3 regions of the Paraburkholderia caffeinilytica genome follow, and region 2 is predicted to be linked to each of the others. Evidence: riboswitches for the same ligand, from Rfam matches in the RefSeq annotation. Region 2 holds a riboswitch; each other region holds the start of a gene.
What was found. Region 2 has a riboswitch for cobalamin ahead of DSC91_RS29570 (TonB-dependent receptor domain-containing protein). Riboswitches for the same ligand answer to the same signal wherever they lie in the genome.
Positions count from the first base shown of each region.

Region 1: another riboswitch for cobalamin. It lies ahead of cobA (uroporphyrinogen-III C-methyltransferase); the one in region 2 lies ahead of DSC91_RS29570 (TonB-dependent receptor domain-containing protein).
Region 3: another riboswitch for cobalamin. It lies ahead of DSC91_RS12565 (CbtB domain-containing protein); the one in region 2 lies ahead of DSC91_RS29570 (TonB-dependent receptor domain-containing protein).

Region 1 covers NZ_CP031466.1:1,695,594-1,705,963, forward strand. Annotated here, with positions in the region: gene cobW (cobalamin biosynthesis protein CobW) at 1-444, opposite strand, end outside; cobalamin riboswitch at 635-907, opposite strand; cobalamin riboswitch at 988-1,215, shown strand; gene cobA (uroporphyrinogen-III C-methyltransferase) at 1,441-2,247, shown strand; gene DSC91_RS07540 (cobalamin biosynthesis protein) at 2,244-2,795, shown strand; gene cobO (cob(I)yrinic acid a,c-diamide adenosyltransferase) at 2,792-3,394, shown strand; gene DSC91_RS07550 (cobyrinic acid a,c-diamide synthase CobB) at 3,398-4,696, shown strand; gene bluB (5,6-dimethylbenzimidazole synthase) at 4,680-5,339, shown strand; gene DSC91_RS07560 (DUF4136 domain-containing protein) at 5,362-5,997, opposite strand; gene DSC91_RS07565 (CHASE2 domain-containing protein) at 5,994-8,525, opposite strand; gene DSC91_RS07570 (FecR family protein) at 8,592-10,046, opposite strand; gene DSC91_RS07575 (response regulator transcription factor) at 10,043-10,370, opposite strand, start outside.
Region 2 covers NZ_CP031467.1:2,960,400-2,970,769, forward strand. Annotated here, with positions in the region: gene lgt (prolipoprotein diacylglyceryl transferase) at 1-131, shown strand, start outside; gene DSC91_RS29545 (SIMPL domain-containing protein) at 300-1,031, opposite strand; gene DSC91_RS29550 (EVE domain-containing protein) at 1,228-1,686, opposite strand; RNA gene ssrS (6S RNA) at 1,782-1,963, opposite strand; gene DSC91_RS29560 (cell division protein ZapA) at 2,055-2,369, opposite strand; gene DSC91_RS29565 (ATPase) at 2,366-2,722, opposite strand; cobalamin riboswitch at 2,930-3,186, shown strand; gene DSC91_RS29570 (TonB-dependent receptor domain-containing protein) at 3,278-5,173, shown strand; gene DSC91_RS29575 (FecCD family ABC transporter permease) at 5,201-6,256, shown strand; gene DSC91_RS29580 (ABC transporter ATP-binding protein) at 6,253-7,092, shown strand; gene cobT (nicotinate-nucleotide--dimethylbenzimidazole phosphoribosyltransferase) at 7,130-8,191, shown strand; gene DSC91_RS29590 (adenosylcobinamide-GDP ribazoletransferase) at 8,255-9,031, shown strand; gene cobC (alpha-ribazole phosphatase) at 9,016-9,606, shown strand; gene DSC91_RS29600 (cobalamin-binding protein) at 9,856-10,370, opposite strand, start outside.
Region 3 covers NZ_CP031466.1:2,833,975-2,844,344, reverse strand. Annotated here, with positions in the region: gene DSC91_RS12615 (xanthine dehydrogenase family protein molybdopterin-binding subunit) at 1-10, shown strand, start outside; gene DSC91_RS12610 ((2Fe-2S)-binding protein) at 35-496, shown strand; gene DSC91_RS12605 (efflux transporter outer membrane subunit) at 779-2,305, opposite strand; gene DSC91_RS12600 (efflux RND transporter periplasmic adaptor subunit) at 2,302-3,315, opposite strand; gene DSC91_RS12595 (DUF1656 domain-containing protein) at 3,312-3,521, opposite strand; gene DSC91_RS12590 (FUSC family protein) at 3,567-5,669, opposite strand; partial or broken gene DSC91_RS12585 (MarR family winged helix-turn-helix transcriptional regulator) at 5,685-5,840, opposite strand; gene DSC91_RS12580 (alpha/beta hydrolase) at 5,962-7,038, shown strand; partial or broken gene DSC91_RS38215 (hypothetical protein) at 7,098-7,289, shown strand; gene DSC91_RS12570 (histidine phosphatase family protein) at 7,280-7,972, opposite strand; adenosylcobalamin (AdoCbl) riboswitch at 8,070-8,157, shown strand; gene DSC91_RS12565 (CbtB domain-containing protein) at 8,212-8,445, shown strand; gene DSC91_RS12560 (CbtA family protein) at 8,457-9,203, shown strand; gene DSC91_RS12555 (hypothetical protein) at 9,926-10,132, shown strand; gene DSC91_RS12550 (hypothetical protein) at 10,187-10,370, shown strand, end outside.

The sequences.
Region 1 (10,370 bases), on a different replicon from region 2:
GCCGCTTGCCGCAGCCGGGCCGTCCACCACGGTGACGACCGCGTCGACAGTGAAGCTATTCTTGATCTGCGGCCAGTTGAACGCCTGCACCAGTGGCTTCGGCAAGGCGAGACCGGACGTTTCGATCAACACGTGGTCGATCTGCTCGCGGCGCTCGACCAGCTTTTCCATCACCGGGAAAAACTCTTCCTGCACGGTGCAGCACAGGCAGCCGTTCGCGAGTTCATACAGCTGCCCTTCAGTTTCGACGCCGTTCTCATCGCAGCCGATGCCGCAACCCTTGAGGATTTCCCCGTCGATGCCGAGTTCGCCGAACTCATTGACGATCACCGCGATGCGCTTGCCGCCCGCATGCTGAAGAATGTGCCGCAGCAGCGTGGTCTTGCCGCTGCCGAGAAAGCCCGTGACGATGGTGACGGGGATCTTGCGCATTTGAGTTTGCATCGTGAGGTCGATCCTAGAAGTTGCACGTGCACGCCGGCGCATTGTCAATGTGTATAGGTCGGGCAAACGAGGCACATGCCCCAAACCACGACACTGACCAAACACGGGGACGAACAACGGCGCTGCCGGGGCAACTGAAAAACAGAAAACAGGAATGAGGTCATGAACGCCCCACCGCATCCCCGCGGTAGTCATTCTTCGTAATCTGGCCGGTATCCGGGCTGGCGAAAGCGCCGCTTCCCCTTCCCGGACGAGTGATTTCTCGCCCAGTGGTTATATGCCGACGCGGCCTTGCGCGTGGACATCGAAGCCGGCTCCGCGGCGCTGAAAAACGCACCGCTTTTCGCTTACCGTTGCGGGGGCAGCACAGGTTGACCCGGTCCATTGCAGGTGGGCACCCTGTTTCCCGTTTAACTGCATGCGCACGAGCGCGCACACGAGCACCAAAGTGCGTGCGAGTTTAGGCCCGCGACCCCCGCGCCGTCAAGGAAGCGCGGGCCGCGGCAGGGCCTTTCCGCAGTGTCGGCGCGGCCTGCCCTGTGCTATCGTATGCGCGCGTTTGGTGCCCGCATATGCGTTCGCATGTGCAGTTAAACGGGAAACAGGCCGCGCTCGCTGCGCTCAACCTGTGCTGTCCCCGCAACGGTAAGCGACCTGCGGTGCTTTCGCATCGCGCATGCGTTTTTGATGCCACTGTCTGACGAATCCGGACGGGAAGGCAAAACGCGTGAGGCCGTCAGCCCGGATACCGGCCAGACGCGGAGGCAGTGAGCGTCACGCTGCCGGCTGCCGGAATCCGCGAGGGACGGATGTGAAGGCGCAAAAAGCACGACGTAGCGCGGCCGTTGGCGTGTTCCTGTGGGAAACGCGGCGAGCGGCCCGGTTCGTCGCGCGTAATCCGTCACACCGCATGACCTCAATGTCCGCCGCCTGCGGCCTCATCAAGCCTCATCCGTTTCCGCCTGTCACGACATGGCGCTCGCCATGCACGCCGCGATGAGCCGCGCCTGGCTGATCGGCGCCGGCCCCGGCGACGTCGAGCTGATGACGCTCAAGGCGACGCGCGCGCTGGCGCAAGCCGATGTGGTGCTGGTCGACGATCTGGTGAACCCCGACGTGCTGCAGTTCGCGCGCGCCGATGCGCTGGTCGTGTACGTCGGCAAACGCGGCGGGCATCCGTCAACGCCGCAAGCCGGCATCGTCGCGCAGATGCTCGACCATCTGCAGGCGGGACGCAGTGTCGCCCGTCTGAAAGGCGGTGATCCGTTCGTGTTCGGCCGTGGCGGCGAGGAACAGCAGGCGCTGCATGCCGCCGGCATCGACGTGGACGTGATCAACGGCATCACCGCCGGAATTGCGGCGCCCGCGGCAATCGGCATTCCCGTGACGCATCGCGATCACGCGCAAGGCGTGGTGTTCGTCACCGGACACGGCGCCGGCAGCGGCGAGCCCGACTGGGCCGCACTCGCCGCCACGCGGATGACGCTGGTGGTTTACATGGGCATGCGGCGGCTCAACGAAATCGTCGACGCATTGCTCGCGGCCGGGATGAGCCCCGAAACGCCGTGCGCGGCGATCGAATCGGCTACGCGTCCCGAGCAACGGCATACGCTCGCGCGGCTCGGCGAGTTCGCGGATGCGGTCTCGCGCGCCGGACTCGGCTCGCCGGCGATCGTGGTCATTGGCGGCGTGGCGTCGCTGGCCTGGGCGCGGGATGCGATCAATGCTGATTCGGCGGGAGCGCTGGAGGCTGCGCGAGCGGCAAACGCAACTAGCCCCGCGAACCCCACGGACGTGCCATGAAAACGCTAACCGTCGGCATCGGCTGCCGTTCGCACAGCTCCGCAGAGCAAATCGAAACAGCTGTGCGTGCCGCACTCGGCTCGCACGCATTCGATGAAATCCGCACGATTGCCTCGGTCGACATCAAAGCTCACGAAACCGGCCTGGTCGAATTCTGCGCACGTCATGCACTGCCGCTGAAGCTGTTCAGCCGCGAACAGATTGCGGCGATCTCCGTCGACAATCCGTCTGCGGCCGCACGCGAGCATCTCGGCATCGACGGCGTCTGCGAACCGTGCGCCTTGCTCGCCGCAGCGACCGGATCCGATACGGCTAACGCTCCCGGTGCGGCCCTCACGCCGACATTTGCGTCGGCTGCGTCAGTTGCATCGGCTGCCTCGATTGCACCCATCGCCTCGCCTGCGTCGCTTGCACCCAATGCCTCTAACGCACGGCTACTCGTGCGCAAAACCATCCACAACGGCGTCACGGTGGCGATAGCCTCGACCACCGCCCACTCCGCCCGAGAACAGACAAACAACGGCACTCAAGAACAGGACCTCCCATGAAGACCGATCCCGAATCGCATCAACGCATGACCGAGCGCCGGCGCGAAGGCCACGAGAAAAAGCAGGCCGGCGCGACCGTCGAAAAAGGTCTGCTGATCGTCAATACCGGCACCGGCAAAGGCAAGACCACCGCCGCATTCGGCATGGCCGTGCGGGTGCTAGGCCACGGCATGCGCCTCGGCGTCGTGCAATTCATCAAGGGCGCGCTGCATACCTCGGAGCGCGACTTCCTCGGCGCGATCGCCAACTGCGACTTCGTCACGATGGGCGACGGCTACACCTGGAACACGCAGAATCGCGATGCCGACATCGCCACCGCGCGCAAAGGGTGGAACGAAGCACGCCGCATGATCGAGAGCGGCGACTATCAGATGGTGATCCTCGATGAACTGAACACCGTGCTGAAGTACGAATACCTGCCGCTCGACGAAGTGCTGTCGGTACTGAACGCGCGCGCCGACATGCTGCACGTGGTGGTGACCGGCCGTCACGCGCCGGACGCGCTCATCGAAGCCGCCGACCTCGTCACCGAAATGCGCATCGTCAAGCACCCGTATCGCGAGCAAGGCGTGAAAGCGCAGCGCGGCGTGGAGTTCTGAGCGATGTCCGCGTGCCCCGCCCTGTTCATTAGCGCGCCCGCATCGGGTCAAGGCAAGACCACGATTACCGCCGGTCTGGCGCGCTACCATCGGCGGCTGGGACGACGCGTGCGCGTATTCAAGACGGGCCCCGACTTTCTCGACCCGATGATCCTGGCGCGCGCCAGCGGCGCGCCGGTCCTGTCGCTCGATCTATGGATGGTGGGTGAGCCGGCCTGCCGGAACCTGCTCGCGCAGGCGGCGGCCGAAGCGGACCTGATCCTGATCGAAGGCGTGATGGGCCTGTTCGACGGCACGCCGAGCAGCGCCGATCTGGCAACCGCATTCGGCGTGCCGGTGCTTGCGGTGATTTCGGCGAAGGCGATGGCGCAGACCTTCGGCGCGGTCGCCTTCGGTCTCGCGCAATTCAGGCCGCAGGTGCCGTTTTACGGCGTACTCGCCAATCGCGTCGGCTCGGCGAGGCACGCGCAAATGCTCGAGGAGGCGTTGTCGCCGGACCTGCGCTGGTGCGGGTATATCGGCGGCAACGACGAAATCGAATTGCCCGACCGCCATCTCGGCTTGCATCAGGCCGCGGAAATCGACGACCTGGACACGCGTCTGGAGCGCGCCGCCGATGCGCTCGCGCACACCGCGCTGAGCGAATTGCCGCCGCCGGTCGAGTTCGGCACGCCTGAAGAAGAAGCACCGCCGCGTCTTCTCGACGGCAAGCGGATCGCGATAGCGCGCGATGCCGCGTTCTCCTTCATCTATCCGGCCAACATCACGCTGTTGGAAACGCTCGGCGCGCACGTGGACTATTTCTCACCGCTCGCCGATGAAGCGCTGCCGGAGCACGCCGACGCCCTTTACCTGCCCGGCGGCTACCCCGAACTGCATGCGGCCTTGCTCGCTGGCAACCTGCGCAGCGCCGCAACGATCCGCGCGCATGCTGCCGCCGGCAAACCGGTCGTCGCCGAATGCGGCGGCATGCTCTACCTGCTTGAACAGTTGACCGACACGAGCGGCGCCACAACCCCGATGCTCGGCCTGCTGCCCGGCCATGCCACCATGCAGACGCGCTTCACCGCGCTCGGCATGCAACAGATCGACAGCCTGCACGGTCCAATGACCGGCCACACGTTTCACTACTCGAAGCTGACGACACCGCTCACGCCGTTGTGTTCAGCCACCCGGCCAAATCACGACGCCCCCGGAGAAGCCGTGTTCCGCGCCGGCTCGATCGTGGCAACCTATATGCATGCTTACTGGCCCTCCAACCCGGCCTTCACGGCCGCCCTGTTCCATGGCGAAGCCTTTTAACGATTCCGAACGCGAAGCCGTCTATCGCGCGATTTACGAACGGCGCGACATGCGCCATTTCGTGCGCGATCCGGTCGACCCTGCCGTGTTGCAACGCCTGCTCGACGCGGCGCATCACGCGCCGAGCGTCGGCTTCATGCAGCCGTGGCGCATTGCGCGCATTACCGACCCTGCTGTGCGCACGGCGCTGCACGCGACCGTCGAAAGCGAACGCCTCGCCACCGCCGACGCACTCGGCAAGCGTCGCGAAGAGTTCATGAAGCTGAAAGTGGAAGGCATGCTGGAATGCGGCGAACTGCTGGTGATGGCGCTGATGGACGGCCGCGAGCGTCACATCTTCGGACGCCGCACCTTGCCGGAGATGGACCTGGCTTCCGTGGCGTGCGCGATCCAGAACATGTGGCTGGCCGCGCGCGCGGAAGGTCTGGGGATGGGCTGGGTGTCGCTATTCGACGTCGACTCGGTCCGCACGCTGCTGCATATGCCCGAGGGCGCGCGGCCGGTGGCGATCCTGTGCCTCGGCCACGTCGATCATTTCTACAGCGAGCCGATGCTGGAAACCGAGCGCTGGGCAAGCCGCCTGCCGCTCGCCGCTTGCGTATTCGAAAACCGCTGGCCGGAAGACGACCCGGCGCCGGAATAGCGCGGGCGCGAGTTTCTTGCCGCTACGGCTGAAGCGGCTTGACCGAAACGACGTCCGGCACGCCGCCCGCCTGACCGGTCCGCAGTTTCACGCGCCAGTCGTGCGGCGCATCGAACGGAAATTTTGCCAGCGCGCTCTTCACGAGCACCGGCATCGCGTGCAGGGGATCGGCATCGCGATCGCTGCTGGCTGCGCTCACCTTGTAGACCTCCTGCCCGCTCGACTGCTCGAAGAAGCGCAACGTCAACGCGTGCTGATAGGCGCGTCCGCCGAACAGCGAAAACGGCGGTTCGGGCGAGCGTTCGCACGCGTCCGGCGCGCAATCCTTCGCGCCCACGCTGACCGCGGCCGGCCGAGTGTCATAGGCAATCGACAGTAAATAGTGCGCGGACTTGCCCGCCGTATCGACGAAACCGTTCTTCGCCAACTCGTCGCGCAGCATGGTCTCGAATGGCGGATGATCCGCGCTGGCATCCTGCGAGGGCATCCGCGCAATCGTATAGGTGCGCTCGCCCTGCAACACGGTCGAAGGATTCGGCGTGTGCACGTCGGCGTTCAAGCCCGCGCATCCGGTCAGACTCGCCGCGGCCAGCGCAGCACAGATCAATATCGCTTTCACCAGCTTCTCGCTTCGATAAGGTGAGTGTTCGTAAGTCATGGGCGCGGCGTTGCGGACAGGTTGGTTTGCGCTTCCTCGAGTGCCGGCAGGGAAATCGTGAACGCCGTTCCCTCGCCAGGCGCGCTGACCACCTCGACATCGCCGCCGTGGCGCGTCACGACGGTCTTGACGAACGCCATGCCCAACCCCGCGCCGCCCACTTCCGGCCGCTCCGTCTCGTGAAAGCGCCTGAAGCGCTCGAACAGACCGGCCTGTTGCTCCTTGGGAATGCCGTAGCCTTCGTCGCGAATCGTGCACGATACACGTTTTGCCGCGCCGGGCGCAGCCGTCTGCGCATGGCCGCCTGGGGCGCCCCGGGTGTCGAGGCCGCCGAGGCTCTTCAGGCTGCACGTGATCCGCGTATCCGGCGGACTGTACTTGACCGCATTGTTCAGGATGTTGACGAGCGCGCGCGTCATCAGCGAGCGGTCGGCGCAGATCCAGTGCCCCTCGTCGGCATCGGTCCCGCCGTCCGTATCGGTTTGCAGCGTGATGCGCTTGGCGTGGGCCTGCGGCCAGACTTCGTCGCTGGCGTCGATCATCAGCTCGGTCATGCTCACCGGTTCGAGCACATAGGCTTGCGATTCGGCGCGCGCGAGCTGCACGAAATCGTCGGCGAGCGTCAGCGCACGTTGCGCATAACGCTCGATGCGCTCCAGCAGGCCACGCGCGAGCACCGGTTCGCTGCGCGCCCGCTCGATCTCCACCAGCGCCAGAATCGAAGCCTGCGGCGAGCGCATATCGTGCGACAGCAGCCGCAACGCGTCTTCCCGTTGGCGCTCGGCCGCATGCAAGGCCGATACATCGACGAGGCCTGCGATCCAGCCGGTCGTCTCGCCTTGCTCGTTCGTGCAGTTCGCATAGCGCAGCAGATGGTCGCGCTCGTGGGCGTCGCGCACCTCGACGCCTTGCGCCATCAGCGCGGCAAACTCGCCGCGCGCGGGATCGAGCAGCGCCGGCCACTGGGCATGCGCGAGCAGATTGTTTTCGGCGTCCGACGCTGCGCCACTGTCGATGGTCTTGACCAGCGTCAGCCCGCCCAGCACCGCCCGCATCGGCCGGCCTTCCGGCAGCGGTGCGCCAAGACGCGCGAAATGCGCCTTCGCGGCATGGTTCGCAATCAGCACGATGCCTTCCACGTCGCTCACCAGGATCGGCTCGGGCATGCTGTCGAGGCTGTCCCAGACGAAGCGCTTCATGTCCTGCACGCGCTGCGCGGCCTGCGCCATCAGCGCCATATGCTGCTCCAGCACGTCGCCGCCGAACTCGCGGCGGCGCTGCGGCGTTTCCGGCAGAAGGTGCGGTTCGTCGGCAAGGCGTTGCAGCTCTTCGCGCAGATAGGCCATCGTCATTTCGAGGCGCCGCCAGTTCCAGATCGGATATACCACGATCAAACCGGCGATCGCCGGCACCGGCGACATCCACAGCCGCGCGCCGTACAGCAAGGCCGCGCTGCCGAGGGTGGCCAGCACGCCCAACGCGACGGTCAGCAGCAACGAGCGGCGCGGCGACAGCACCAGAAAGCCGGCGAGCAGCGCGGCGAGCGGCGCCAGTGACACCACGAACAGCACCCATGGCCCGGCGGGTTCGAGCTCCCTGCCGGTCAGCAGCGTGTCGAGCACGTTCGCATGAATGTAGACACCGGGCAAAGGCCCCAGCTCGCCGGACACCGGTGTTGCAAAACGGTCGTACAAGCCGGACGCGGTCACGCCGATCAGCACGATGCGCCCACGCAGCGTGTCCGGCGGGACATGGCCGGCGAGCACGTCCGCGAAACTCAGCTTCGCGTAGCTCTGCGCGTTCGAACCGAAGGGGATCAGGAAGCGGCCCTCGCCTTCGCCATGGTCGTCGGATTGAGCCGCCGCCTCGCCGGAAGACTGCCGGTGCGGCGGCGCGGTCAGCTGCAGCGCGCCACGCTCGACGGCCCGGGCGACCGGCACCATCAATTGCGGCCAACGCGAGCCCGCGTCGCCCTCGAACCGCGCGACGCTGCGCACGATGCCGTCGCTATCGACTTCGAGGTTGATATGTCCAAGCCCGGCCGCGGCATGCGCGAGCGGCGCCACCGGTTCGACCGCGACGCGCTGGCCGGCGCTGTCCGGTGGCGTCAGCAGCATCGGCAGATAGGTGGGGCTCAGCGCGACCGCGCGGCCAAGCTCGGTGTCTTCCGGATTGGCTTCGGTGAACAGCACGTCGTAGATCACCGCGGCGGGCTTCGCCTTCGCAAGCTGGTCGAGCAGCCTGGCGTGGACGCTGCGCGGCCACGGCCAGCGGCCAAGCTGCGCAATGCTGGCATTGTCGATTTCGAGCACTACGATGTCGCGCAGCAACGGTTGTGCGCGCAGCCCCAGAAACCGGTCGTAGACCAGATGATCGACGCCGGCGGTCAGCCGGCCGGGCGAACCAAGCAGAATCACCACAATGCCCAGGCAGCCGATCGCCACCCATTCGAGCAGGAAGCGGCGGCCGGCGCGCCGTCCGAGGCGGGCGCGCGGGTCGAGGCTCAGGCGCGTGTGTGTGGTCGGCAAGGCGTGGCGTGGGCGAGAGCTAAGGAGCGGGCCGGTTGTCGGCCCGGCCCCGTGAATCTACCAGCGTCAACGTGCAAGCGTAAACGAGCGGACCGCGCTGCTCTTCTCGTAGAAGCGGCCGTTTTCGAACTGCTCGGCAACGACCGTCCAATAGTAGACGCCGCCCGGCAGGTCGCTCACCACGATCTGGTCGCCCGTCAGATCCGTCTTGTCGACGAGCGGATGGCGCAGGTCGGCGGTCGTGGCCAGCACGAAACGAAAGTGCGTCTCGACCGTGGAGCGGCTGACGAACCAGCGGAACTCGTAGTCGCGGGTACCGGCGCGCGGGCTCGCCGAGGCGCTCAGCCCAAGTTGACGCCGCTCGAAGCCGTACACCTGGGGCAGGCCCTCGAGTCCGTTCGCGTCGATCGCGGCGATACGCACGAAATACGTGCCGTCGGCCAGATCGCCGAAGTCGGCATGCGGCGCGCTCACGCGCAGATCGCGGATCAGGTCGAGCTGATCGGCATCGCGCGCAATCTGCACGCGATAGGCCACCGCGCGCTCGGCCGGCACAAGATCGAAAGCGACCGTTTTGCCGTCCTGCACCTTGGCCGGTTCGGTGAGCGACGGCGCGGCCAGCAACTCCACCGGACGGCCAATCGCGCTGCCTGTCCGCGTGACATTGCCAAAGCTTGCCTTGACGAGTTGCGCGGACGCCTGCAGCGGTACGCCCGGCGGCGGCGCAGAGGCCTGGCCGCCAACTGCGGCCGGGTCGACACCGACCGCGCCGTCCAGCACTTCCACCGCCGTGGTTTGCGCGTCGCCGTCGTAGGCGACCTTGAAGCGCGTACCGCGCACACCCGCTACAACCGATGGCGAGCGGATCTGGAAGCGGTCGTCCTTTTTGGTGGCATGCGTGACCTGGCTGTCGACTTCGCCACGCCGCAGATCGAGCACGCGATCACCCGCGCCAGTGAGCGCGGTGCGCCGCAGCTTGCCGATGTCGAGCAGGCCGTCCTGCGACATCGTGACGTGCGAGCCGTCCGGCAACTCCAGCGTGACAAAGCCGTTATGGCCGGTGCGGATGCGATCGCCCTCGCCCAGCGTCGTGCCCGCGGTGAGCGGCGTATAAGGATTGCCGCCGAAAGCGTGTTCCGCCGGACCGCTCGTCGCGATCACGCGTGCCGACTCGGGGTCCTGCCGGAGCCTGTCGGCCGGCAGGCGCAGCGTAATCCCCGCCGGCATGCGGCGCGGCGCGGGCACATGGTTCAGACGGCTCAACACGGCCCAATCGCCGGCGTCGCGCAGATAGCGGCCGGCGATTTCGTACAAGGTGTCGCCGTCGTGGGTCACGTAAGACACGTAGACTGGCGCGGCCGTTCTGGTACGCGGCTTTGGCGCGCGCGGCGATTGCGCCTCCGCCGACGCCGGCGCGAAGCACGTCATTGCAATCAGGCCGGCCACCGCCAGCGCCGCACCGGCGCGCCAACCCGGTGAAGCTGCGCAGCCGGGCGCTACCGCATCGAAAGCAACCGTCACGCATCCCCCGCTTCGGGGCGTTCTTCGGCCGCCACGGCCGGCGCGCCGGATTCGATCCGCTCGAGCCGGTACCCATAGCCGTAGATCGGCGTCAGACGATAGCCCTTCTCCGGGCGCAAGCCGAGCTTGCTGCGCAGCATCGACACGTGCGTGTCCATCGTGCGCGACGGGATGTCCGTCGCCTGCTTCCAGATCACGTCGAGAATGTGCGCGCGCGACAGCGGCCGGCTCAGGTGCTGGAACAACAGCAGCGCGAGCTCGAACTCCTTCTGCGTCACGGCGACGGTCGCGCCGCGCACCACCACGTGCTTCGCGCCCAGGTCG
Region 2 (10,370 bases):
GCTTGCTCGCAATGGGCCTCTCGATGGGCCAGTGGCTCTCGCTGCCGATGATCCTCGTGGGCATCGGGATACTGGTGTGGTCCTATCGCCGTGCGCGGCGTGAACCGGCGCAAGCCGTCGGTGCGAACTGAGCGCTCCGGTTTAGCGTACCCGTGCGGTTTCGTCGTCGATACGCGGTGAACCGGCGCGGTTGCCTCGCGCGCACTAACCGCTACGTTTTATCGTAGTGAGCAGCCAAGAAAAAAAGCCACGGCATGCCGTGGCTTTTCCATTAACGCGGGACGTCTGGCGCAAACGCGTTATTTCATCTGCACCGAGCCCGACACGTTGACCGTGACCGTCGACGTGCCGCCCTCGATCGGCACCGGCGCGGATGCCTTCGCATCGGCACTCATTGCGCGTGCGCTCATCATCATCATGGGACGCGGCATGACGCCGTTGTGCCCGACGTTGACCTCGCGAATCGAATAGCTGTTGTAACCGAACGCCTGCGCCGACGAGGCGGCTTGCTCGCGGAACGACTTGATGGCTTCGCCGGTGAGCTTCTGCTCCGCGGCACGCTGCGCTTCAGGCGAGAGCGAGAACTGCACGTTGCCGACCTGCATGGTCGATGCCATCTGACCGGCGAGCTTCGACGCCGCGGCGAAATCGTGCGATTCGAGCACAACTTCGGTACGGCCACGCCATGCGGAAATGCGGCCGTCACGATCGGTGGACGGGTAGATCGAGAAAGAGCCGGTGCGAGCCGTCACACCGCTCACGCCCTTGGCTTTTTGCAACGCCGCGTCGGCGCGCTGATTCAGCGTAGCGGTGAGCGCGGACGGATCGCTTGCTTCCTGCTCATAGAACAGCGTGATGTCGACGACGTCTTGCGGCACTTCCGCGCTGGCCTGCGCATTGAGCGACAGCACGCCCGCGGGCTGATACGGCGCCACACCCTGCGCGCGAGCCATGGCCGGTGTCAGCGCGAGCGCGGCAGGCGCGGCGCACACGAGCGCGAGAGCGAGTGCACGTGCGGTGTTTTTCGTCATTGTTGGACTCCTTGCTTGAACGGGTTGTGCGCGATTGGAGCGAACGCCATGCGATGGCACAACGTTTGCGAGTCCGTTAGGCGCTTGTAACCTGAGCTTGGTTCCCTAATTTGACGTTTGCTCAACGTTTGCCTTCGGTCGTGCGCCGATCTGAGCATGAGTCAAGCGACACCGGGTCACAGGTGCGCAGGCAACGTCAAACAAGACGTTTGGTGATGAAGCGCCACTCGGCTTCGGTCACCGGCGTGATCGACAGGCGGTTGCCTTTGACGAGCACGCGCATGTCCTTCAATTCCTCATGCTCGCGCAGCGCGGCAAGCGGAATCAACGGAATCTTCTTTTTGAACACCACATCGACGAGCAGCCAGCGCGGCGTTTCCTGCGACGACTTCGGGTCGTAGTAGGGGCTCTTCTTGTCGAATTGAGTGGGGTCCGGATACGCGGTGGACGATACCGCCGCGAGCCCCGCAATGCCTGGCTCGGGGCAACTCGAGTGATAGAACAGCACACCGTCGCCGACCTGCATCATGTCGCGCATGAAGTTGCGCGCCTGATAGTTGCGCACGCCAGTCCACGGCAACGTGTGTTGCGGCGCCTCTGCGAGATGGTCGATGCTTGCTTCGTCCGGTTCGGACTTCATTAGCCAGTAGCGCATGAATCGAATTGAACGTTAAAGGTTTGAGAATACAGAAGAAAAACCGGGACCAAAAGAAAAACGGCACCGAACCGAAGTCCGATGCCGTTTTGAAGAAGGTCCCCGCCTTAGCCGCTAGGCCGGCATCCTGAACCGGGGGTTCAGAATTGGTCGCAGTTAGCAGCACTTCGGGTACATCAGACAGAGTGACGCGCACACCCGTGCTACAAATTTCCACAACCGTGCACATGGCATTGGTTCAAGGAATATATGACCTTGGCGAACCAGGCAGGGAAGTCAAACCGATTGAATTCAAAACGTTTGCACGAATCTTTGCTCATGCACCTTGTTTGAATCCGCAGCCGATCTCGGGACCGGCTACAAGATACTTACTGCATGCTGTACTGCTGAATCACAGTACCCAGCTGTTCGTTCATTTGGTGCATTGTACGCCGGATTTCTTCTGCGGGAAATGCTTCTCCGTGCCGCACGCTGCTTTGCAGCTTAAGCAGTTCCGATGCCAGCGACAGCGCAGCCATGACAGCAATGCGATCCGTGCCGCGCACGTTGCTGCTATTGCGGATCTTCGACATCTCGGCGTCGACGCGTGCAACCGCTTCAAGCAGCGCGCCTTCGGTTTCCGGCGAGCAGGCGAGGCGATAGGGCACGCCGAGAATCGATACTTCGATCTGCTTGGTGGTCATGCATTTTCTCCGTGGCGGGTGACGTCGCGCTCGGCTTCGTCCTCATGCGGCGCGTCCTCGAGCAGATCGAGCTGATTGTCCGGCTCGCTGTGCGCGCGGGCCCGCGGCAGTTTTTCGAGGATCGCATTGAGGCGCACCTGGGCGTCGTCGATCTTTGCCGACAGCGCGTCGCGTTCCGCCTGCAGCGCATCGCGCTCCTCGCGCATCAACGCGAGTTCCGCGCGCGTGGCCTCTGCTTCGGCCCGCATTTGAGCGAGCTGATCTTCGAGCGCGAGCCGCGCCTCATTGTGGCGTTGGCTGATCGCGATCAGCTTGCCGATATTCTGGGAAAGTGTTTCGAGTTCGGTGAGCATCTGCTGCGTCCTCTAAAGACATCGCATTTTAGCGCGGAATGTCGCAGGTTCCGACAATTGTCTCGTTTCGAGACGTAACAACATCGCTTTGTGCACGCTTTTGTCGCCCCTATGATGAAAAACAACTCACGCATCGGACAATAACCTGCACTTAACAGAACAGTTCGCGCACGGATTAACCATTCTTGACGGACCTGAAGGCCGCTCCTAAACTGGCCGCACTCTGGTGCCCGCGCGTGCTTTTCCACAGTGCGCGCAGTTAAACGGGAAGCAGGGCGTGCCGTTCGCCTGAACGCACCAACCTGCGCTGCCCCCGCAACGGTAAGCGACCGCATGTGTCATGCAGGTCGATCCCGATCGCGTGTTTGAAGCCGAACACGCGAGTGTGCCACTGCGCGTCACGCGTGGGAAGGCGGGATCGATGTGTCGCCAGCCCGGATACCGGCCGGAGGGAGAGGCTCGTTCCCGCGCAAACGTAAAACAACGCGGGCGCCTCGTTACGCATCGGCCCGCGGGGAAGCGGGCCGTGCACGCTATCCACAGGAATGTCATCCCATGCTGTCCCCGATCGCTCGCACGGCGTTGCTCGCCTTTGCGAGCCTGCCGCTCGTCGCGCATGCGCAAGCTGCTGCGTCTTCGTCGCCGTCTTCCTCTTCCTCGGCCGATGGAGAGGCTGACGGTTCGTCACCCACGGTGTTGTCGCCTGTTGTCGTTACCGCGGAGCGCGGGCCGCAACCGCTCGCCGATGCGATCCCGCAGACCACGCTGTTCGATCAGCAGGACATCGCCGATACGACCGCAACCGATTTGCCCGGCCTCCTGCAACTCGCGCCCGGCGCGCAGATTTCGCGCACCGGTGGCCCGGGTTCCACGGCGAGCCTGTTTCTGCGCGGCGCGTCGTCGACGCAATCGCTTTTGCTGATCGATGGCGTGCGGGTCGATTCGGTGAGTCTCGGCGCGCCGCAACTCGCGCAGATTCCGCTCGACCAGATCGATCACGTCGAAGTCGTGAATGGCAACGTGTCCGCGTTATACGGGTCCGGCGCAATTGGCGGCGTGGTACAGGTATTCACGAAAGACGGCGGCGACCATCCGCCGCGTTTCAATTTTTCGGTGGGCTATGGCAGCTATCACACGCAGACGCAGCAGGCCGGCGTGAACGGCGCGCTGGATCAAGACGGCAACACCACCTTCAGCATCTCGCTCGCGCGTTCGAAAGACGACGGTTTCTCTTCGCTCAATCCGTCACAGGCACCCAACGCGAATCCGAACGCGAACGGCTATCTGAACGAAAGCATCTCGGCTTCGCTGCGTCGCAAGTTCGGCGACAAGTGGGACGCGGGCGTCACGTATTTCCAGTCGAACGGCAATAACAGCTACGACAACGCGTATGGTGTGCCGACCGATCTGAACAACCTGTACAGCAAAGTGCGTCAGTTGTCGGTGTTCGCGAACGGCAAGCTGACCGACGGGTGGACCACGCACTTCATCGTTTCCGAAGGCGACGACCGCAGCGTGTCGAATGCCAACGGCCTCTACAACGGCCGCTTCGATACGGACAATCGGCAGTACACGTGGCAGAACGATTTCGCGCTCGCCGCGCAGCAGAAACTGCAGGTCGGCTATGAGCATCTGGATCAGAGTCTCGACTCGGATACGTTTGCCGCGCCCGACCGGCATGTGGACTCAGGCTTTGCCGGCTATACGGGGCGTTTTGGGCGCAATCAGATTCAGGCCAACGTGCGGCGCGATCAGTATTCCGATTTCGGCGGAGCGAACAGTTACTATCTCGGCTACGGCTTCGACATCACCGAACATTGGAAGGCGACTGCAAGCTATTCGGATTCGTTCCGCGCGCCGAGTTTCGACGATCTGTACTATCCGACCAGCGGCAATCCGTCGATCCAGCCGGAGCGCAGCCATTCGATCGAGGCCGCGTTGCAGTACGCATCGAATGTGCTGGGCGTGATGCGTCTTACCGCGTTCCAGACGCGTTATTCGAATCTGATCGACTACGAGCAGGTCACGCCCGGCATCTATCTGGCCGAGAACGTCGGCCGTGCGAAAGTGCAGGGACTCGAAGGATCGTGGAGCGGTCATGTGGGCAAGACGGATGTGCGCGCGTCAGTGACACTGCAAAATCCCGTCGACCTCGATCGCGATACCGATCTCGTGCGGCGTGCGCGGCACTTCGCGTCGCTGGCGGTGAACCGCGGCATTGCGGGGTGGCGTGTCGGCGGCGAGTGGATCGTCAGCGGCGCCCGTGAAGACAGCAGCGGCACGCTGGGCGGTTACGGTGTGGTGAATCTGTCGGCGCGCTACGACATCACGAAAGCGTGGTACGTCGCCGCGCAGATCCAGAACCTGTTGAACAAGGACTATGAAACGGCCTACTCGTATAACTCGCCGCGGCGCGGTGCATATGTCACGGTCGGTTGGCAGCAGCAGTGACGACCGTACCTGCATGAGAACGTGCCGATGAACCGCAGCTCGAGCCCGATGCCCACGACCGCGTTGCGCGTGATGAGCGCGAAGCGCGCGGTCGCGATCTGGCTCGCGCTCGCGGCAATCGCGCTGGCCGTGCTGATGGCATCGCTTGCGCTGGGCAGCGTTTCGCTCGCGCCTGCGCGCGTGCTGGCGGCGTTGCTGCCGTCGCACGCGTCGCAAGTCGAGTCCGCCGATCTTGCCGGCGAGATCGTGCGCACGCTGCGTTTGCCGCGCGCGCTGGCGGGCTTCGCATGCGGCGCGTTGCTTGCGCTGGCCGGCGCGTTGCTGCAAGTGCTGTTGCGCAACCCGTTAGCCGAACCCTACGTATTGGGCGTGTCGGGCGGTGCGGCGACGTTCGCACTGGTCGCGATGATCGCCGGTTGCGCGTGGTGGATCGTCGACGCCAGCGCGTGCGCCGGCGCCTTCGTGTCGATTCTGCTGGTGCTCGGCCTCGCACGCCGCGAGCTGTGGCGGGGCGAGCCGCAGGACACGTCGCCGCGTTTGCTGCTGACCGGCGCGGTAATCGCGGCCGGCTGGGGCGCTGTCATCACCTTATTGCTGAACCTCGCGCCGGACAATCGGCTGCGCGGCATGCTGTTCTGGCTGACCGGCGATCTGAACGGCGGGGCGATGCCATGGACGGCGCTCGCCGCGCTCGTCGTCGTGCTGGTGGCGATCGTACCCGCTGCGCCGCGTCTGAACTTGCTGCTGCGAGGCGACGCCGCCGCGCAGGCACTTGGCGTCGCCGTGATGCCGCTGCGCCTGCGCGTGTATCTGGTGGCGTCGCTGGCAGCGGCCGCGGCGGTGACGACGGCGGGCACGATCGGCTTTGTCGGCCTCGTGGTGCCACATATGCTGCGGCTCGCGTTCGGCAACGATCAGCGCATGCTGCTGCCGGCTGCGGCGCTCGGCGGCGGTGTCGCGGTGATGGGTGCGGATCTGATCGCGCGTACCGTGATCGCACCGGCGCAATTGCCGGTCGGCGTGATCACGTCGATCGTCGGCGTGCCAGTGTTTTTGTGGATGCTGTTGCGCAGGCGCCGATGATGAACACTCACAACGCCCCGCATTCGGCGCTGAGCGCGCAACGCCTGACCTTGCGTGCGGGCAGGCGCACCTTGCTCGACGCGTTCACGCACACGTTCTATGCAGGCGAGATCTGGTGTATCGCTGGACCCAACGGCGCGGGTAAGACGACTTTGCTATCCACGCTCGCCGGCCTCGCGCAACCGTCGGCGGGTCATGTGGAACTGGACGGCGTGCGTCTCGCCGACTGGCAGCCGTTGCCGCTCGCACAGCGGCGCGCGCTGATGCCGCAAAGCGCCGCGGACGCCTTCAGCGCGAGCGTGCTCGACATCGTGATGCTGAACCGCTTTCCGCATCTGAGCGGCTGGGGTTGGGACAGTGAAGCCGATCGTGCCGCCGCGCAGGCCGCGCTGGATGTGTTGGGCCTCGCCGCATTCACCGCGCGCGACGTGCTGTCGCTTTCGGGTGGCGAACGTCAACGCGTCGCTCTCGCGGCCGTGTTGTGCCAGCAAGCGCCGCTGTTGCTGCTCGACGAACCGCTCTCGCATCTGGATTTGCACCACCAGATCGACTGTCTAGAAGCGCTGACCGCCTGGACGCACGAGCCTCGGCGTACAGTGATGTTTTCGTGTCACGACCTGAACCTCGCGCGCCGCTTCGCGACGCATGCGTTGCTGCTCGACGGCAACGGCGGCGCGTATGCTGGACCGGTGCACGACGTGCTGACGCCTACGCTGACGAGCCGTGCATTCGGCTATCCGTTGATTCTGATTCGCGACGGCGAACATGAGGCGCTGATTCCCGCGCCGCGCTCGCGTCACGAATCGCCTGCGGCTCATGACATACCGGCAGGCTAAGCGCTTTATGAAAACACTCTCTCTTTTAGACACGTCTATGACTTCTTTGCCAGGTTTGCCGGGATTGACCGAAGTCGAACCGCTCGATCAAACGCTGCGGGCCGAACTGCAACACATCATCGATACCAAGACCAAGCCGCCTGGCAGTCTTGGGAGGCTGGAAACGCTCGCGCGCCAGATGGGCCTGATCCAGCGTACGACACACCCCACGGTCGAACGTCCGGCGATGATCGTATTCGCCGGCGACCACGGTATTGCGCAGGAAGGGGTGAGTCCTTATCCGCAGGCGGTGACCGCGCAAATGGTCGCCAACTTTTTGGCGGGCGGCGCGGCGATCAATGCCTTGAGCCGCGTGTCCGGTGTCGAACTCGAAGTGGTCAACGCGGGCGTTGCGACGCCGTTGCCGTCCACAGACGGTCTCGTCGACATTCCGGTTGCGGCCGGCACGCGCAACTTCGCGCACGAACCCGCGATGACGCACGAGCAGGCGCTTGCCGCGCTGCAGGCGGGCGCGGCTCGCGTGCGGCATCACGCGGCGCTCGGCACCAATGTGATCGGCTTCGGCGAGATGGGTATTGCGAATACGTCGGCCGCCGCGTGTCTGATGAGCCGCCTGTGCGGTGTGCCGATCGACGAATGCGTCGGCCGTGGTACGGGTCTCGACAACGCGGGGCTCGCGAAAAAACGCAACGTACTCGCCTCCGCGCTCGCCCATCAGGCCGATTCCAATGATCCGCTTACGGTGCTCGCCACGTTCGGCGGCTTCGAAATTGCCATGATGACCGGCGCGTTTCTCGCCGCCGCGCAAGCGCGCATGACGATCCTTGTCGACGGGTTCATCGCGACCTCGGCCTTGCTGGTGGCCGACGCGTTTGCATCGAACGTGCGCGAGTATTGTGTGTTCGCGCATGCGTCGAATGAGGCGGGGCATCGGCGCATGCTCGATCATTTCGGCGCAATGCCACTGCTTTCACTCGACATGCGTCTCGGCGAAGGCACGGGTGCGGTACTGGCCGTGCCGTTGCTACGCGCGGCCGTGGCGTTCGTCAACGAAATGGCGAGCTTCGAATCGGCCGGTGTCGCGAATCGCGATGCGTGATCCGTCATACGAAGCGCTGCTGCACGGCACGCAGTCATACAGAAGCGTGTGCGCGGCTCACTCATGAATCCGCTCGCTGAACTGCGCTATTTCTTCACGGCGCTTGGCTATTTCACGCGCGTGCCTGTGCCGCGCTGGGTCGGCTATGAGCCGCACTATCTGAATGCGGCGGCACGTTATTTCCCGCTCGTCGGTCTATTGGTCGGCGGATTGAGCGCGCTGGTTTATCTCGCTGCGTTGCATGTCTTTCCGGCGAGTGTGGCGGTGCTGCTGTCGATGGCGATATCGCTTCTCGTCACCGGCGCCTTTCACGAGGACGGACTGGCCGATTGCGTCGATGCGTTCGGTGGCGCCTATATGCGCGAGGACGTGTTGCGCATCATGCATGATTCGCGCATCGGCGCTTTCGGCGCCATTGCGCTCGTGATTGCGCTGGCACTGAAGTGGCAAACGCTCGCCGCGTTGCCGCCGATGCGCGCCGCAAGTCTGATGATTGCAGCGCATGCCGCGAGCCGTGTGTTGGCCATCAGCTATCTGGCCACACTCGACTACGTGCGCGCCGAAGGCAAAGCCAAACCGGTTGCGCAACGCTTGAGCGGCCCGGCATTGCTCTGCGCAGCAGTGTTCGGTTTGCCGCTGTTGCTGTGGCCGAACTTGCTGGAATCGCCGAACTGGCGCTTCGCCTGCGTGACGCTTGCCGTACTGGTGGCGCTGCGCTTTGCATTGGGCCGCTATTTCGTCAGACGCATTGGTGGCTACACCGGCGATTGCCTCGGCTTCGCGCAACAGATATTTGAACTGAGCATCTACCTCGTGGGGCTCGCATGGATATCGTCCTGATTCGTCATCCTGCTGTCGTGCTCGATTCGGGTGTGTGCTACGGCCACAGCGACGTGGCGCTCGCCGAGGACGTCGAGACATCGGCGAGTGCGCTTGCGCTGAAACTGGCAACCTTGCAGATACCGCCGCCACGTGTGCTGATGTCGAGCCCGTTGACGCGTTGCGCGACCCTGGCCGCCGTCATGGCGAACGATTTTGGTTGCGCGCTCAGTCATGACGATCGTCTGAAGGAAATGAACTTCGGCGATTGGGAGGAGCAGCGTTGGGACGCGATCGATCGTGAGCTGCTCGATGCCTGGGCGGCTAACTTCGAACACGCGCGTGCGCATGGCGGCGAGAGCGTCGCGCAATTCGTCGCGCGGGTGCGGGCGTGGTTCGACGCGTTTGCGCAGACGCGCGAGTTGTCGCCTGCGTACGTGGTCACGCATGCCGGCGTCATGCGGGTGATCGCTTCGCTGGTGCTGGAGGTGCCGCTGGAAAACTGCCTGCGCTGGTCGTTGGAGATGACCGGGATTGTCTGGCTGCGCAGGGATGACGAGGCGCGGAAGTGGTCGTTGGTGAGGTGGAATGTGTGAGGGCGGCTCGGCTTGCGGTATGCGGGCCGGAATTCAATCGTGACAAGTTCCGAGCCAATCGTGCCACTTTTTTATCGCTAAACTGTGTATTCGCGCCATTTCTTACAAAAAGTGGCGCGATTAACCGATTTGCGCGACAAACCATGGACCAAAGTGGCACGATTAGGACTAGTCGTGCCATGGCACGAAGCCAGCTCAACCGTCGCGCGCTAGCGCGACGGTTCCCGCCTCACAGCTTTCACAGCGGCATCATTGCGCGCCATTCTTCCGCCGCGAGCGCGCAACTTCCAGGTCTTCGCACATTTGCTTCGCCCCTTGCGCGATACGCGGCGTGGGCCGGTTGATCAGATCGCCGTCGATGGCGAACAGATTGTTGTTCGCCACCGCTTTGAGGCCCGGCCACGCGCGCCATGTGTCGAGTTGCGGCAAGGTCGTGTCCGGTTTGGTCGCACCGGGCGCGGCGGTGACGATCGCCTCCGGATTGGCCGCGAGCACGGCTTCAGTCGAGACGGTCGGCACCAGTGGCTCGAGTTTCGCAAACACATTGCGACCGCCGCATAGCGCAATCACATTGCTGACCACATGTTCGCCGTTGAGCGTCATCAACGGCTGATCCCACACCTGATAGAACACGCCGACAGGCGGCCGGCTCGCATACTGCCTGCGCAGTTGTGCGATGTCCTGACGGTATGCCGCGGCGGCGGCTTCGGCGGCCGGCGAGGTGCCGAGCAATTGTCCGAGCTTCGTCAGCGACACGGCCACGT
Region 3 (10,370 bases), on a different replicon from region 2:
GCTTGCGTGAAGGCTTCAGATTGATGGAGAAAACATGGGATCGCTCAACATCAACGGCCGGGCAGTGGCCGTACAAGCCGAACCGGACATGCCGCTCCTGTGGGTGCTGCGCTGCGACCTCGGCATGACCGGCACCAAGTTCGGCTGCGGCGTGGGCATTTGCGGCGCGTGCACGATTCATCTCGACGGCAAGGCGGGCCTTGCCTGCCAGACGCCGATGTCGAGCCTGCACTCGCAGAAGATCACCACAATCGAAGGCGTGCAGGGCGCCGAAGCACAGGCGCTGAAAGCAGCGTGGATCGATCTCGATGTGGTGCAGTGCGGTTATTGCCAAAGCGCGCAACTGATGGCGGCTTGCGCGTTGCTCAAGCAGAAGCCCAATCCCACCGATGCCGACATCGACGCGGCGATGTCCAACATTGTGTGCCGTTGCGGCACGTATCCGAGGGTGCGGGCGGCGATTCACCAGGCGGCCGCGAAACGGCGGCCCGCTTAGGGCCGACAGCTTAGGGCCGGCACCACCGCAGGCGGGGGCGCCTGGGTGAGCCAGAACTATCCACGAGTCAGGCGCGCTCAGTTCGCCAGCATCTCCACGACTGCCACCACTACCGTAAAAACGCCGATACAACCGCCCAATGTGGCTGCGCCTTGCATGAATTGCGACATACGTGACCCCGTAACGTGGTGAAGAGGCTCGTATTTAACCCGAATTGAAAGGTAAAAGAAAGCTTGTCAATAATAGTGATTTACCCGGATGAGACGAGACGAGGCGGGAGGGTCAGGGCGCCTTGGCAGCCGCGGTCGGCACGGCCTTAGCCGACGCAGCCGCGGCAGCGTTGGATACCGCTGCTCCAGGCGCCGTCTGCGCATCGGTCTCCCATCCACCGCCGAGCGCGAGGAACAGGTTGACCTGATCGATCGCCACCTGACCTTCCGCGGCTGCCACCTGAGATTTCGTCGAAGTCAGCGTGCGGGTTGCGTCCAGATCCGAAATGAACGACTCGCGTCCGGCGCGATACAGCCGATGCGTTTCGTCCGCTGACTGGGTGGCCGACTTCAACGCGGCACGCAAGGCGTCGGCGCGGGCGTAGTCGGACGCATAGGTCGCGAGGCTGGTTTCGGTTTCGCGTAACGCGGTCAGCACCACGCCGTCGAACCTGGCCAACGCCACATTGCTCGACGCTTGCGCTTCGCGCACACGACCCCGCGCGCCGTTCGTGGGGAAGGTCCAGCTGATCAGCGGACCGAAGCCCCAGCGCGCCGTCGGCGAGGTGCCGAGGTCTTCCAGAACCCCGGTCAAACCCGCCGACGCACCGATGCTCACCGTCGGATACAACGCGCCCGTCGCGACGCCGATGCGCGCCGTCGATGCCGCCAGCTGACGCTCGGCCTCGCGCACGTCAGGGCGGCGTTTGAGCAACGCGGCGCCGTCGCCGACCGGAATCGGCTGACGGATTCGCGGCAGCGTGCTGCACGCCAGCACGGCTGGCGGCAAGTTGGACGGCGCGCGTGCGAGCAGCGCCGCGAGCCGGTATTGCGCGATCTGGCGGCGCGCGGTATAGCGCGGAATATCCGCCGCCAACGTATCGACCTGGGTCTGCCCGCGCGTCACGTCGGTCTGATTGCCGCGGCCCGCATCGCGTAGCCGGCGCGATACGTCCACACGCTCCTTCTGCAAGGCCAGCGACTGCTGCGCGATTCTGAGCTCCTCGGTAGCCGAGCATTGCTCGACGTAAGAGCGCACCACATCCGCGACCACCGTGATCCGCGCGAGATCGCCGGCCGCCTGCACGGATTCCGTGTCCGCCGCCGCCGCTTCGACACCGCGTCGCAGCTTGCCGAACAGATCGATTTCGTATGAGATGCTGATGCCGATGTCGCCTTCATTCACGACCGGCAGCTTCTCGGTCAGCAGAAACTGCTCGGCCGATTCCTGCGCGCGTTCGAGCAGCACCGAACTCTTGCCGGAGAAGCCGCCCTGCGCCTGCGCGACGCCCAGTGCTTCACGCGAACGCGCGAGGTTGGCTGCCGCGACGCGCAAGTCGGTATTCGATTGCAGCGCTTCGTCGACGAGGCTGTTCAGCACGGGATCGTCATAGAGTTTCCACCAGACCGCCGGCACGTTTTGCCGCGTGGTCAGTTTGGCATCGGCGCCCTCGATCGGCGCATTGGCGAGTGGCGCGTTGACCAGCGCCTGCTTCGGCAGCGCGTAATCGGGGCCGACATTCACGCAGCCGTTGAGCGCAACGGCCAACGGCAACAAGGGCAGCAGCGGCAATAAGGGCAGGGCGCGCGATGGCTTCATTGCGATGCGCCCGACATGGCGGCAGCAGACGCCGGTTGCGCAGCAGCAGCGGCGGAGGCAGCCGGAACCGCAGAAGTAGCCGAAGCCGCCGATGCATCCACCGCACCCGAAGCGCCCGCAGCCGGACGCGGCTTGCCGGTCGGCGACAGATCGCGCACCGACACAGTTGCCGTGCGTCCGGCGATCATGCGGAAATCGGCTGGCACCTCGTCGAGCGCGACGCGCACCGGAATCCGCTGCGCGAGCCGCACCCAGCTGAATGCCGGGTTCACGTTCGGCAGCAGATTCGATCCTTGCGTGCGGTCGCGGTCTTCGATCCCCGCGACGATGCTTTGCACGTGACCGCGCAGCACGTTCGGCTCGCCCATCACCTGGATATCGACCCGCTGGCCGATGTCGATACCGCGCAGCTTGGTTTCTTCAAAGTAACCGTCGACGCGGAACGAATGCATATCCACCACCGCCAGCACCGCACGGCCCGCCGAGACGAATTCGCCGCTACGCGGCGCGCGGTCGTTCAGATAACCGTCGACCGGACTCACGATGGTGGTGCGTTGCAGATTCAGTTTGGCCGTATCGATCGCGACGTTCGCATCGGCGAGCGCGGCTTCCGCCGTTTCGACACGCGAACGGCTTTCTTCGGCGACTTCGGCCGCGACCAGGTTGCCGAGCTGGCGATTGCGCGCGTCTTCGCGGCGCGCCTGATCGAGGGTGGCGCGGCGTTGCTGCGCGGTGGCCTGCGCCTGGCGCAGGGCGAGCGCATAGCGGGCCTGATCGATCACGAACAGCACCTGGCCTTGTTTGACCTGCTGGTTGTCCACCACCTCGACCGATGAGATCAGCCCCGAGATATCCGGCGCGACCTGGATCACATCGGCGCGCACGTGGCCGTCGCGAGTCCACGGTGCGAACATGTAATAGGCGACCAGTTTCCACAGCACGAAGGCTGCCACCACGACGACGATCAGGGTCAGCAGAATCTGACCGACGGAGAACCAGGTTTTTTTCACGTTATTAGTCTGTGCGAAACGACGACGACAAGGCCCAGCACCAGCACATAGATGCCGAGATCGAAGATGGAGCGATGCCAGACAAAGCGGTAAAAGCCGACGCGGGCGAGCACCGTGCGGATGGCCAGGTTGATCAGATAGGCGACCAGCATCAGCACGAGCACGGCCGGCACGAACACGCCGAAGATATCGATTTCACCGATCATCGCGGGAACGGGCAAAGGAGTGGATCGGGTTGCGGGACAGGCGCATCAGGCAGCGGCCTCCGGTTCGGGCGGCGTGGGTGTGATTAGCGTGGCCGGAAACAGCGAAAGACGCAAGCCGACCAGCGCGTGCAGCGCCTCGCGCAATCGGCGCGCGGAGGTTTGCGCGGCCAGGCCCGGCGTGCCGGCATTGGCGAGTCCTTGCGCGGTGACGCGCGCCACGGCGGCATCGATCGACGACATCAGGCTCTCGGGCACCGGTTGGCGCGTTTTCCGGTCGACGCAGGTTTCGAAGTACCGGCACACGTCTTCGAGGACATGATGGATCGCGGCCGGCGCGTCGCCACCGAGCTTGTGCGTCACGCGGCGCAGATCGAGTGCGTTGAAGGCGATGCGCAGATCGCGGAAGCTTTCGATTGACGGATGGCGGTGGTCGTCCGTGGCGGCGAGGCGCGGGATCAACTGCATCAGGCGGTCGAGCATGCGCGCGGCGAGATTGCGCGGGTCTTCGATTGTTCGCGTGGACGCGGTCAGCGCCACGTCGGCCCAGCTCGAGCGCAACAGCCGCGAGGCCGCGAGTTCGGCGCCGAACGGCCGTGTCGCGCGGGTCCACAGATACGCATACAGCAAGCCGGCAAGACCCGCGAGATTGCTGTTCACGAAGATCAGGAAGTCGGCCGAGTAGGCATCCTGAATGCTGATGAAGGTAGCCGTATTGACGGCCACGAGCACCGTCACCATGTTGAACTGCGGGCGCGGGATCAGCGTGCCGACAAGGATGAACGGCGCGGCGAACAGAATAACCAGCATCGGGAAATCGTGCACGTGAGGCAGCACGGCGAACAGATAGATGCCGGCGGCCACCACGCTGATCGCCGTGGCGACGAAGAACTTGAACACCATGGGCGCGGGTTCGTCGAGCGCGGCGAAGAAGCAGCACGCGATGGCGGCCAGCGTCACCGCACTGGCGCCGTCCGCCCAGCCCGAGCCGATCCACAGACTGCACGCGATGATCACCGCGGCGCCCGCCGATACAGTCGAAAACAGCATGATGCCGCGGTCGAAGAACCGTTCGGTGCCGCCCAGCCGCCAGTGGCGAAAACGTGGCCGCCACGAGCCTTCTTCGCGCGTGATGATGATGCGCAGCGAGCGGCAGTCTTGCCAGAGGTCGATCGTCTGTTTCATACGCCACAGCGCGTTCGAAAGCAGCGCGCCGTCCCAGGTCGCCAGCGCGGCCGGCAGCGGCTGCATCGCGGCGATGCGCTCGCGCAATGCGTTGGCTTCCGGGTCGGGGTGATAGCCCCCGCTGGCTGCGGGAAGCGGCGCATGGAACCACTTGATGACGTCGTTGAGCAACGTCTCGAGACCCTCGGGCCAGGTCTGGCGGCCGCTGTTGTAGAGGGCGACTAGCGGGTCGGCCAGCGCCGACATCATTGGCAGCAGCAACTGCATGCGCCCGCGCAACTCGTGAGCACGCGCCAGGATGTCCGGCCGGGTATGGTCGTAGGCAAGCTGGCTCAGCAGGAGTTCCAGCCCGTTGATCGTGCTCGCGATCCGTTGACGGGCTCCCGAGATCGCCGAGCTCGCAATGCGCCCGGACAGCGTTTCGGCCGCATAGAACGCGGCGTCGCGAAACCACGCGTCGGTCCGCTCGATGATGATAGGCGCGAGCCGGCTGGGAAACAGCGAACTGCCGACAATGCTCGCGCACACGATGCCGAGCGTGATCTCCTCGGTGCGGCTGATGGCCAGATCGAACACGCCGCCCGGATTGGTCACCGAAGGCAACGCAATGATCGGCATGGTGTAGGCCGCCAGCATGAACACGTAGCTGCGCGCGGTGCGATCGGCCACCGCCAGATACAGCAACGTGCCGGTCCACAAGGCGACGATCACGCTGAACAGATACGGTGATTCGACGAAGGGCGGCACCAGCAACACCGCGGCCGATGCGCCGAGCACGGTGCCGAGCGCACGATAGAGCGCCTTGGAGCGGGTCGCGCCGACAAACGGGTTCGACACGATGTAGACGGTGGCCATTGCCCAGTACGGCCGCGGCAATTCGAGCGAGAGACCGATGTAAAGCGCGATCATCGCCGCGGCAAACGTCTTGAGGGAGAACAGCCAGTCGCGGATGGAGGGATAGGCCATAAACCGTTACGCGGCGGCTTCGCCGAGCCGGCTGACGGTCAGGAGCGGCGTGGCGCACGCTTCGGAAACGCTAAAGGCCGCGAGCACGCCATGGCTCGCACGCCGCCATTTTCTGGCAGCGACGACCAGGGTCCTGCTGACAATGCGGCGCAAAGCATGGAGATTCGACATGGCCGCTATTGTATTTCCTGGATATTCGTTAGCAAACTGTTGAACCGGATTTTTTGCAGAGCCGACGGATTCGACGATGCACCGCGTTCAAGATAGAACATATTGATCAGGAGCAAGCTGCATGACATTCAATCTTTCGCGATGCCTGGCGCTGGGATGCGCGGCCGCCGGGGCTTCCATCCTGGCATTGCTCATGCAACCGGTATTCGCGGCGCATCCCTACGCGTCGCATCTAAAACCGGTGGCGACGATCTCGGACACACGGTTCACGATCGACACGTCGCAAGGGCAAGCTGAATTTCCGCTGTATCTGTCGAAGGATTGGAACGTCGCGCAACCGCAGGTGACGCGTGCGGTGATCGTGATTCACGGCAAGCTGCGCAACGCGGACGTGTACTTCCGCACTGCGCAGAACGCGCGTGACGCTGCCCACGCGGATGCCGACAGCACGCTTCTGATCGCGCCGCAATTCCTCGCCACGCTCGACACGCGCATGCATGGCGAACCGGCCGATCTGCTGCGTTGGACCGGCGACGCGTGGATGGGCGGCGAGGCGGCGCGGGCGCCGTTGCCCATCAGTTCGTACGCGGTACTGGACGCGATCGTCACGCGTCTCGCGGATCGCAAGCTGTTTCCGAATCTGCGGCATGTCGTGTTCGCAGGGCATTCGGGTGGCGGACAGGTCGTGCAGCGTTACGCCGTCGCGGCGCATAACATCGACGTGCTGACGAATGAAGGCATCGATGTGCGCTACGTCGTGGCGAGCCCGTCGACGTATGCCTATTTCGATGCGCAACGGCCGAATGCGCAAGGTGTGGCGGCGCCGTTCGATGCCGCGCAATGCGCCGACTTCAACCAATGGAAATACGGCATGGACAATCGGCCGCCGTACCTCGACGACCGTTCGCCGGCAGAACTCGAAGCGACTTATGTGTCGCGCCGCATTGACTACCTGGTCGGCGGCGCGGACGACGATCCGCAGCAAAGCGCGCTCGATAGAAGCTGTGCCGCCGAAGCGCAAGGTCCGCAGCGTGTCGCGCGCGCGGAAGCGTATTACCGGTACATCCAGTCGCGTCATCCGGAAGGGCTGAAGCAGCGCTTTCATATCGTGCCGGGTGTGGGTCACGATGGCGCGCGCATGCTGACATCGGTTTGCGCATTGTCGGCGATGTTCGACACCAAAGGATGCGAGCAATGAAAGGAGCGGCATGAACCGTGCTGCCACGATAAGGTCACCTTTCGAACGGCCGTGCCGACATGAACAACACCCGAATCCTCGCGGCCGCGATCGCCGCACTATCGCTCAGCGCCCTGTTGCCGTGCTGCGCGAATGCCGACGATGCGCCTGGCCCGTGCGCGTCGCTCACACGGATCGTCGCGGCGGCGCCGGACGGTTTGGCCTCGCTGACGCCGGATGACGGCCGGGGCGTCGCGCAACCCTACGGCGATGCCGGCCACCATGTCCAGCCGCGTCGCGAGCGTCGCAACTCGACCATCGAGAGCGGCGCGATCTCGATGCGCGGAAACACAGCGGGCGGCACGCCGAGCGCATGAACGATTGCGGCCCTGATGACCGGCGCGTGCGTGACGGCCGCGACATGTTGCGTATCGCGCGGTGTGCGGTTTGCTTGTGCGCCTGATGCCCAGCTTTTTGACTCGTCCGTGCCGTCGCTCGACGCATCGCCCGCTCGCCCGGTTGCCCGCTCGCTCAACGCATCGTCCAACGCATCGAGCCACCGTCCTACCCGTTTCACGACCTGATTGAACGACTCCCCGCCGTGCGCGGCAGCGTCGGGATCATGTGTCCATCCTGAGAGGTCTTGCGGCGCTTCGGCGGCGAGATCGGCGAGACGGCGGCCATGCCACAGGCCGTAGTCCATATCCGCCAGCCCGGCCTCGACCGATGCGCCTTGCCCCAAGGCTGCGGCGCCGATGCCCAAGGCCGTTGCCGTATCGCGCGCGCAAACGGCCGGGCTGACGAAAACCGCGGCGTCGTCCGGAATCGACAGACGCGCACGCGCGGCGCTTGCTTCGGCGAGGCCACGCGCGTCGAGCGGATCGTCCGCGGGGAAGCGGCCCGCGCGCATCGCCGCAGTCGATGCGTGGCTGATCAGTAACAGCCGTGTGTCCATTCAGTTCATTTCCAGAGAGGCCGGGCCGGAGCGGGACGCATGAAACGCATGCTTTGGATTGCCGGGGGCCCAAGTTTAGCGCGTAGAATAGCGTCACTGCGAAGCACGGAAGCCGGTGAGAGCCCGGCGCGGTCGCGCCACTGTAATCGGCATTCACGAGCCGAAAGCCAGACCTGAGCTTCGCACCATCCCTCTTCAATCGACTATCGGGGCGCGTTACCCCCAAGGAGATGTCCATTATGACTCACGCCGTTTTCGATCCCGCTACGCAGCCTGCTGCACAGCCCGTTGCCCAACCCACGCCGATTCCGCTGCGTGAATTGCTGCCTTGGGTCGTATTCGGCGGCTTGCTGCTGTTGCTCGCGCTCTATTTCGTCGGTGCGGAACAGGGCGCCACGTCGCTGGTGCCTGGCATGTACGTGCACGAATTCGTGCACGACGGCCGCCATCTGCTCGGCTTTCCCTGCCACTAACGGGGTCGAACATGGTCGGTAAATTGTTGGTACGCGGGATGCTTGCAGGCATCGCCGCGGGATTGCTCACGTTCGGCTTCGCCAGATTGGTGGGCGAGCCGCAGGTCGACCAAGCCATTTCCTTCGAGGAAAAGGCCGAGGCAGCCAAAGGCGAAGCGCCCGAACCTGAGCTCGTCAGCCGCGACACCCAGGCGGGCCTGGGATTGTTGACGGGCGTGGTGACGTATGGCGCCGCGTTCGGTGGGCTGTTCTCGCTGGTGTTCGCGTATGCGTACGGCCGCGCCGGCGCGTTGAGCGCGCGCGCGTTGTCCGCATGGCTGGCGCTTGGCGCGTTTATCACGCTGGTGATCGTCCCGAACATCAAGTACCCGGCGAATCCCCCTTCGGTGGGCGACCCCGAGACGATCGGAACGCGGACCGGCTTGTTCTTCCTGATGATTGCGATCTCGCTGGCCGCGATGGTGTTTTCGCTGAAGGTTCGACGCCGCGCAGCGCTGAAGCTCGGCGCGTGGAACGGCTCGATTGTGGCAGGCCTGGTGTTCGTCGCGATCATTGCTGCCGTGCAACTGTCGATGCCGACGATCAACGAAGTGCCCGCGACTTTCCCGGCGGTGCTGTTGTGGAAGTTCCGCGTCGCGGCGATCGGCATGCAGGTGGTTATGTGGACGACCGTCGGGCTGCTGTTCGGCGCTCTGGTCGAACGAAGCAAACTGCTGGTTCCCGCGAACCGCAGCGCCGCGAAGTCTGCTTACCTTTGATGGGGGGCGTGGCCGCGTAAGCCGCGGCGAAGCCGCTTTCCTGTTAGCGCAAAAGGCGTGACCGCGTAAGCCGCGGCGAAGCCGCTTTCCTGTTAGCGCAAAAGGCGTCACCGCGTAAGCAGCGGAGAAGCCGCTTTCCTGCTAGCGCAAAAGGCGTCACCGCGTAAGCAGCGGAGAAGCCGCTTTCCTGCTAGCGCAAAAGGCGTGACCGCGTAAGCCGCGGCGAAGCCGCTTTCCTGTTAGCGCAAAAGGCGTGACCGCGTAAGCCGCGGCGAAGCCGCTTTCCTGTTAGCGCAAAAGGCGTGACCGCGTAAGCGGTCACGCCGACATGCAGCGCGAGAGAAGCCAGCTACATCAAGTACTTGGCGCGCTTGCCAGAATGTTATCCACAGGCTTGCGAACATTTTCTGTGGATAAGCCAGCCCTCCGCAATGCGTCCATCCGCGCGAACCGCGTAGCCGATCATCCCTGCATTCACCCGCACCGCCAACAACAAACCGATCTGCGTCAAGCACTTAGGTGCGTAGCCCCGTTGTTATCAACAACCCTCTCCACATTTTCTGTGGATAAATTGATCCCGCGTTGTACAAGGTCCGCAAACATCTGTTCCGTTTGAACTCAACAACTTGGTTGTTGGCATACGGTCTCCGGTTGTCCGTATTCACTTTCGCTACCGCGTCGAGGGCGCGGCTCGGGAAATGCCGCTTGGAGCCTGGCCGCGTGTGAGGCTCGCCACGATCAGGCTGGAGCTTGATGAAACGAAGCTGGGCGTGCAGCGTTCCGGCGATCCGGCAGGCCAGCGCAAGCTGGTCGCGGACAAGCTGAAGGTCGAGAAGGCGCAGGTTGTCCGGCAGCAGCAGGAGCTGGCCGAACGCGAGCGGCAGGACGCTGAGTCACAACTGACCGTAGTGGTCATGTTTGAGACGTGACATCCCTGGGCGATGGTAGACAACACTCCGGACGGGGCCAGGGGCGTGCGGCGGATGTTCGATCTGCACCTGCTGCCAAATGCAGGCGGTACGCGTGTAAGCGACGTGATGCCCGGCGATATCCGCGGGGCAGTCCGCACGCTCGTCGATGCAGGAAAAATTTCGACAGGCATATCGCTGCACATGTACACCAATGCGATGCCCGTGTGGGCGGGCAGGCGCAAACCCTGGCGGCTGC